2 linked regions of the Alloacidobacterium dinghuense genome follow. The main gene of each other region encodes a partner of the protein of the gene in region 2 in a complex. Links are inferred from orthologs where the notes say so. Each region holds a gene or a part of one and is shown on either strand. Other genes may lie near its edges.

What was found.
Region 1: the proteins of uvrB (region 2) and H7849_RS18180 are in contact, whole or in part, in a crystal structure (PDB 7EGT), measured with the Thermus thermophilus proteins. The link is inferred for Alloacidobacterium dinghuense from one-to-one orthologs. Residues at the interface, in WP_096411307.1 of Thermus thermophilus: Glu23, Leu25, Arg26, Asp27, Gly28, Glu29, Arg30, Phe31, Arg55, Glu326, Asp327, Phe328, Glu379, Ser382, Gln383, His398, Gly400, Arg401; in WP_096412145.1 of Thermus thermophilus: His654, Arg656, Phe657, Gln666, Asp668, Glu669, Lys680, Arg681, Leu682, Ser683, Lys685, Tyr686, Ala687.

Annotation. Positions count from the first base shown.
Region 1 is NZ_CP060394.1:4,398,671-4,402,160, reverse strand. The notes cover bases 306-3,477. They hold H7849_RS18180 (ATP-dependent helicase), read right to left. Parts: upstream 3,176-3,477; coding sequence 506-3,175; downstream 306-505. Other genes in these bases: H7849_RS18185 (hypothetical protein), read right to left, coding at 306-330. Also shown: H7849_RS18190 (amino acid permease), read right to left, coding at 1-39; more of H7849_RS18185, read right to left, coding at 175-305. UniProt on the Escherichia coli protein: A helicase with DNA-dependent ATPase activity. Unwinds DNA duplexes with 3'-5' polarity. Translocates on single-stranded DNA with 3'-5' polarity. Initiates unwinding more efficiently from a nicked substrate than double-stranded DNA.
Region 2 is NZ_CP060394.1:826,094-829,335, forward strand. What follows is about bases 313-3,236. They hold uvrB (excinuclease ABC subunit UvrB), read right to left. Parts: upstream 2,807-3,236; coding sequence 818-2,806; downstream 313-817. Other genes in these bases: H7849_RS03425 (hypothetical protein), read left to right, coding at 313-795; H7849_RS03435 (glycoside hydrolase family 31 protein), read left to right, coding at 2,998-3,236. In the rest of the region: more of H7849_RS03425, read left to right, coding at 1-312; more of H7849_RS03435, read left to right, coding at 3,237-3,242. UniProt on the Escherichia coli protein: The UvrABC repair system catalyzes the recognition and processing of DNA lesions. A damage recognition complex composed of 2 UvrA and 2 UvrB subunits scans DNA for abnormalities.

The sequences.
Region 1 (3,490 bases), 3.6 Mb from region 2 along the record:
CTTTTTGAGGCTGTGCTCCGGATTTTCCGAGTCGCTAATGAGTTTGTCGATTGATTTTCTGGCGAAGACTTGTGTCGGCAGAACCTGGCTCCTGCAGTCTTAATGAGGGGAGTGTAGCTGTTGGAGGGCTGGCGCGCGAAGAAAAATCCGTGCGCCAGCCCTTCGGATCACCCTTTAGCGCTTGTTTTGCCCGCGGACCAGTTTCCTGACCTTCTTCTTATTCGAGCCGCGCGGAGTCGTCCGCTTGGCCTTCGGTGTCGCCTTCTTGCGCGCCGTGCGCTTTATCTTCTTGCGTTCTTCCGTGCTTTCAATCTTTTTGGTATTTGCCATTCTTCTCCTTCAATTTCCTGCCCGTCCCCGAATCATCCGCACAATCACAGTTGTCATCCTGAGCGGAGCGCCATCAGGCGCGTAGTCGAAGGACCTGCTTTTCATCTCATTCGCGATATCGGATGCCCCAACCTTAGCCTCTGGCTAAGATTGGTCTTCGGTTTCACGAATAGCCTTATATGCGTTCCAGCTGCGCAAACTTCTCCACCAGCTTTTTCACACCGAACTTGGTAAATTGTACCGTGATCTTGGCGTCCTCACCGTCTCCCTCGCGCCGGAACACAACGCCTTCACCATACTTCGGATGCCGGACGCGCTGCCCGCTCTTGAATCCTACCGCACCCTTCGGTTCCGCAACTTCAATCTTCGGGCGTGACACGCTCCCGCCGCGCCCGCTGAAAAACTGTGCAATGTTATCCAGCGATTCGCCGCCGCTCTTCTTTACCGCATTGCGAGTCGTCGAACCGCTGCCATTGCGCGGCCGCATCGGCCTCTGGTCTTCATCCTCATAGTTGTAGTGATGGCTCCCGTCGAAGCCATCGTCGTACCCGCGATTCTCGCGACGCCGCATCCAAGAAGGCTGCTGCGACGCAGCCGCGGCATATCCGCCCCAGCTCGACGCCCTGTGCTGGATGCCGCTCAAATCCTCAAGCAGCGACGGCGGCACTTCCTCCAGAAACCGCGAAGGCATCGACGCCTCCGGCATGTCGTTCCCGTAGCGCCTCCGATAACGCGCCCGCGTCAGCACCAGCGCATCCATTGCCCGCGTCATGCCCACATAAGCCAGCCGGCGCTCTTCTTCCATCTGGTCCGGCTCGTTCAGCGTGCGCGAATGCGGAAACAGCCCCTCTTCCATGCCCGCAAGCAGCACCAGGGGAAACTCCAGTCCCTTCGCCGAATGCAGCGTCATCAGCGTCACGCGAGAGTCCGGCTTGTACTGGTCCGTATCGCTCACCAGCGCCGCATGGTCGAGAAACTCATCCAGCGTCTCGCCGCGTTCCTGCGCATCCTGAGCCGCATTCGCCAATTCCTTCAAGTTCTCAATCCGCGAGAAAGCCTCCGGCGTCCCCTCTTCCTCAAGCGCGCGAATATACCCGCTGCGGTCGATGATGAAGCGAATCAACTCCGGCAGCGTCGCCGCATCCCCGGGCGCGCGGAATCCTGGCACAGCTTCCTCGGTCTTTTCAGGCTCGACGCCCTTCTCGGCTTCTTCTGCAAATGGATTGAACTCCGAAGCCTCGAAGGCAACATCGTCATCACCAAATGCAAACCCATGCTGCACGTCATCGCCAAAGTCAAAGCTCGTATCTTCGTTTTCCGATGCGTCAGCAGCAGCTATATCAAACGAAGCATCCCCACCTTCGGTCGCAACATCCGCCGTCAGCTTCTCGGCGAATCCCGGAGACAGCATCGCCCGCGCATCTTCGATCAGCTTACGGAACGTATCGAGAGCGATGCACGCCCGCGTCGGCAGCAGTCTCTCGCTGAGCACTTTTTCGGTAGCAGTCCACGTGCTCGCGCCGGTTTCCAGCGCAATCCGCTCCAGCGTTTCAAGCGTCGCCTTGCCAATCCCGCGGGTCGGAACATTGATCACCCGCTGCAAGGCAATCGCATCATGCGGATTCTGAACTAATTTTAGATAGCTCAACAGGTCCTTGATCTCAGCCCGCTCATAAAACGAGAAGCCGCCGACCATCGTATAGCTGATCCCGTACCGGCGCAGCCCCTCTTCAACCAAACGCGATTGCGAGTTCGTCCGGTAAAGCACTGCCACGCGCACGTCTTGGTGTTCCTGCCCTGCCTTACGCAGATACTTCTGGATATAGTCCGCAATGAACAGCGCCTCGTTCTCGCCATCCGGAGCCTCGTAGTATCCGATCAATGCACCGCCTTCGCGCTCCGTCCACAGATGCTTGCCCTTGCGCTGCGAATTCCGCGCCACCACCGCGCCCGCCGCCTCCAGAATCACCTGCGTCGAGCGGTAATTCTGCTCCAGGCGAATCACCTTAGCGTTGGGAAAATCCTTCTCAAACTCCAGAATGTTGCGAATATCCGCACCGCGCCACGAGTAGATGCTCTGGTCCTCATCGCCGACCACGCAGACATTCTTTTCCTCACCCGCAAGCAGCTTCATCAGCTCATACTGTGGACGGTTCGTGTCCTGATACTCATCGATCAGCAAATAACGATAGCGCCGGTTGTACTTCTCCCGGACCTCGGCAGAAGACTTCAGCAGCCGCACCGCTTCCAGCAACAGATCATCAAAGTCCAGCGCATTGTTCTTGCGTAGCTCCTTGCGATACGCCTCGAAGATGTGCGCCACCCTCTCACTCAACGGATCGGCCGATTGCAGGTAATACTCCTGCGGATCGATCATGTGGTTCTTCGCCCACGAAATCTTCGACAGCACCACCCGCGGCGTAAACTGCTTGTCATCGATTCCCATGCGCCGCATAATCTGCTTCACCAGCGCCTGCTGGTCGCTCTCGTCGTAGATGGCGAAAGTCTTCGTCAGCCCTTCATTTCCAATCCGCAAAGCCTCGATATCGCGCCGCAACATGCGCACGCAGAACGAGTGGAAGGTCGCAATCAGCGGCTTCGCCAGCGTCGTATGCCCGATCAGTTTATCGACGCGCTCGCCCATTTCGGCCGCAGCCTTGTTGGTAAACGTCACCGCCAGAATGGAGTCCGGTGCAACCCCGCGCTCCTGAATCAGATACGCAATCCGGTGCGTAATGACGCGCGTCTTCCCCGACCCGGCACCGGCCAGAAGCAAAACCGGCCCGTCAACGGATTCAACCCCAGCCCGCTGTGGCGGGTTCAACTTGTCCAGTAAATGCGGCAAAACAGATGTCTCGGAAACTTTCTCGGCGGGTGTTCTTCTATCAGTGTATCGCTGTTCCACTCCCTTCGCCTGTCATCCTGAGCGCAGCGAGGATCCATACAAAGGCAGAATCTGTCATAACAACTAGATAGCTTTCGGGTAGAAGCACCGGCCTTCAGGCCGATTACAATGAGGCTTTAGCTCGGAGAACTTTCATGGCAGATTCAGTGAAGAAAACAGATTCAGTTCAGACCTTGAAAGGTATCATCCCAAAACCGCTATTCCCTGTTTCCATTGAGGACATGAATCGGGCAATCGCCGAGGCTGGAGAAGAGG
Region 2 (3,242 bases):
GCCCCAACTGATGAGACACATCGGCTTGGTGCGGCAGACAAGTATGTCGATGCGTTGCGCTTTATCAAGGCTCTCGGCCCCCTGCAAGAGGGCGTAGAGCTATCTGCCATGATTGTCGTGCTGATCTGGTTGGTTCTGCTCGTCCGATCGAAGGGCAATCGCTGGTCGATTGCGGCACTTGCATTCGCAGGCCTCGTTCTTTTCGTGGCTGTGTTCGGGGTCTTCCCCCTGCAGCCAAATTATCTTGTCTTGACGCGCTCGCTGTTTCCATTTGTCCTGCTGTTTGATTGGGCTGGCTGTAGAGGTGCGCTACGCACTGAAAAAGTAATTGAGATAGTTACGGTTCTAAATCTGATAGTGCTGCTGCCTGGACTTCTTCTTGTCTCACTTATGCGCCTGGAGGGCCGGGAGAGCTATCTGGTAGCGCAGAAGCAGGTAGCGCTACTCAAGAGTTATCTGACCTCACATACCGCTCAGAATAATGTAGTGTTGGCGCCTTCTACGCACTACTACCTGTATAAAGAGGCATTTCCCAATCTCTATAACCCGAGCTATCTCTCATCACAGCATGACATGAGCCAGGTAGTCGCCATTGCCAATTGCGATACTGCCTCCCCATTCTTCATACCCGGAACAAAGCCCTTGCCGGAGGGTGTGAATCCAACAAAGTTTAAACTCTTTGACTCAGGATCTCCGTCGGTGAGTGTGACCCTTCTGCATCGAAAGCTCATGTCCAAGAACTGGACATGGTCCTGCGATCTTTATGTGTCGAAATCGCTGGAGAAACCGCAATGACCGCAGCCCATGTCCTGCAACCTCAGCTGAATAAAAACTCCTTCGTCCGCAATTCCTTCACCGTGTCGCGAAGCTTCGCCGCTTTCTCAAACTCAAACTTCTTCGCCGCCTCGCGCATGTCAGATTCGAGCTTGCCAATATAAATTTCCAGCTCTTCCTGCGACTTGAACTCCGGCATCGTGTCGTCTTCTTCGGTCAAATCGGCATAGTCGGCCTTCAGAATCTGCGCCAGCGACATTTCCGTCGCTCGGATGATCGAAGTCGGCGTAATCCCATGCTCCTCGTTGTAAGTCCGCTGCACTTCGCGCCGCCGCGACGTCTCACCCATCGCCTGCTTCATCGAATCCGTAATGCGGTCGGCATACAGAATCGCGCGTCCATTCACATGCCGCGCCGCGCGTCCAATTGTCTGAATCAGCGACCCCGCCGAGCGCAGAAACCCTTCCTTATCCGCATCCAAAATCGCCACCAGTGATACCTCCGGGAGATCGAGCCCCTCGCGCAGCAGATTAATCCCGATCAGCACGTCATACTCGCCCTTCCTCAGATCGCGCAGCAGTCGCACGCGCTCCAGCGTCTCAATCTCCGAATGCATGTAGCGGCAGCGCACGCCAACCTCCGCGTAATAGCCAGCCAGGTCTTCAGACATGCGTTTCGTCAGCGTTGTCACCAGCACGCGCTCATTCTTGGTTGCACGGTCGCGAATCTCTGCCAGCAGATCGTCAATCTGTCCGCGCACGGGCCGGATCTCCACCTCAGGATCAACCAGCCCCGTAGGCCGGATAATCTGCTCGACGACAACCCCCGCCGACTTCGTCAACTCATACGGCCCCGGCGTCGCCGAAACATAAATCAGCTGGTTCGTCCGAACCTCAAATTCATCAAACTTCAGCGGACGGTTATCCACCGCCGAAGGCAGCCGAAACCCATAATCCACAAGGTTCTGCTTGCGCGATCGGTCTCCATGCCACATACCATGCAGTTGCGGAACCGTCGCATGCGACTCATCAATAAAGAGCAGGTAATCGCGAGGGAAATAATCCAGCAGCGTCGGCGGAGGCTCGCCCGGCAGTCGTCCGGAAAAATGCCGGGAGTAATTCTCAATCCCGTGGCAGTACCCCACCGACTTGATCATCTCCAGATCAAAGCGCGTCCGCTGATGAATCCGCTGCGACTCCACCAGCCGTCCCTGCGACTCAAGTTCCTTCTCCCACCACGCCAGCTCTTCCAGAATCGACGCCATCGCCGTATTCTTCTTCTCCGGCTTCACCACGTAATGGCTCTTTGGATAAATCGGCAGCCGCGCAAACTTCTGCTTCACCGTCCCAAACAGCGGATCGATCTGCGCCAGCGACTCCACCTCATCGCCGAAGAGCTCAATGCGATACGCCATCTCGTCGTAAGTAGGGAAGACCTCGATCACATCGCCGCGCACCCGAAACGTTCCGCGCCGGAAATCAGCTTCGTTGCGGTCATACAGAATCTCAACGAGCTTTTTGGTAATGTCCTCGCGCCGGACCTTCTGCCCTTTTTCGAGCAGCAGCAGCATGCCGTAATAAGCATCCGGATCGCCGAGGCCGTAAATGCACGAGACAGACGAGACGATAATCGCATCGCGCCGCTCAAAGAGCGACCGCGTAGCCGAGAGCCGCAGTTTGTCCAGCTCTTCGTTGATCGTCGCTTCCTTCTCGATATACAGATCGCCCGAAGGTATATAGGCTTCCGGCTGATAGTAGTCGTAGTACGAGACAAAATACTCAACCGCATTCGACGGAAAGAACTGCTTGAACTCGTGATAGAGCTGCGCCGCCAGCGTCTTGTTATGCGCCAGCACCAGCGCCGGGCGGTTCAGCTCCTCGATGATTTTCGCCATCGTAAAGGTCTTGCCCGACCCGGTCACACCAAGCAACACCTGGTGCTTCTCGCCAGCGCCGATGCCGGAAATAAGTTCCTCAATCGCCCGCCCCTGGTCGCCGCGCGGCTTGTAATCACTCACTAACTGAAAATCCATTAAACCCTCAACTCTTCATGGTAAAAGAAAAATGCTTGTCATTCTGACCCTGAACAGAGTGAAGGGGAAGGATCTGCTTTTTGCATCGATCAGAACGAAAAGGTGCCCCATCCTGACTCAGTCACGGTGGGAAATAAACCAGCCTCCGTGACCTGGCACCAACTCAACAAGGCAATTTATTCTGAATAGTTATGAAAAAAAGCGTGCTTCTCTGCCTTCTGCCCCTCCTCGCTTTTTCTTCCCTCGCGCAAACAGCAAAGCCGACATCGACGACACCGCCTGAAGCCAGCTACAACCCAGTCGCCGACCCGCAAGCCATCGTCACGTACGGCAACGCCCGCTTCACGGTTCTCACACCGCAACTCATTCGCATGGAGTGGGCCGCAGATGGCAAGTTCGAAGACAAACCATCCTTCGTTTTCCTCAACCGCCGCCT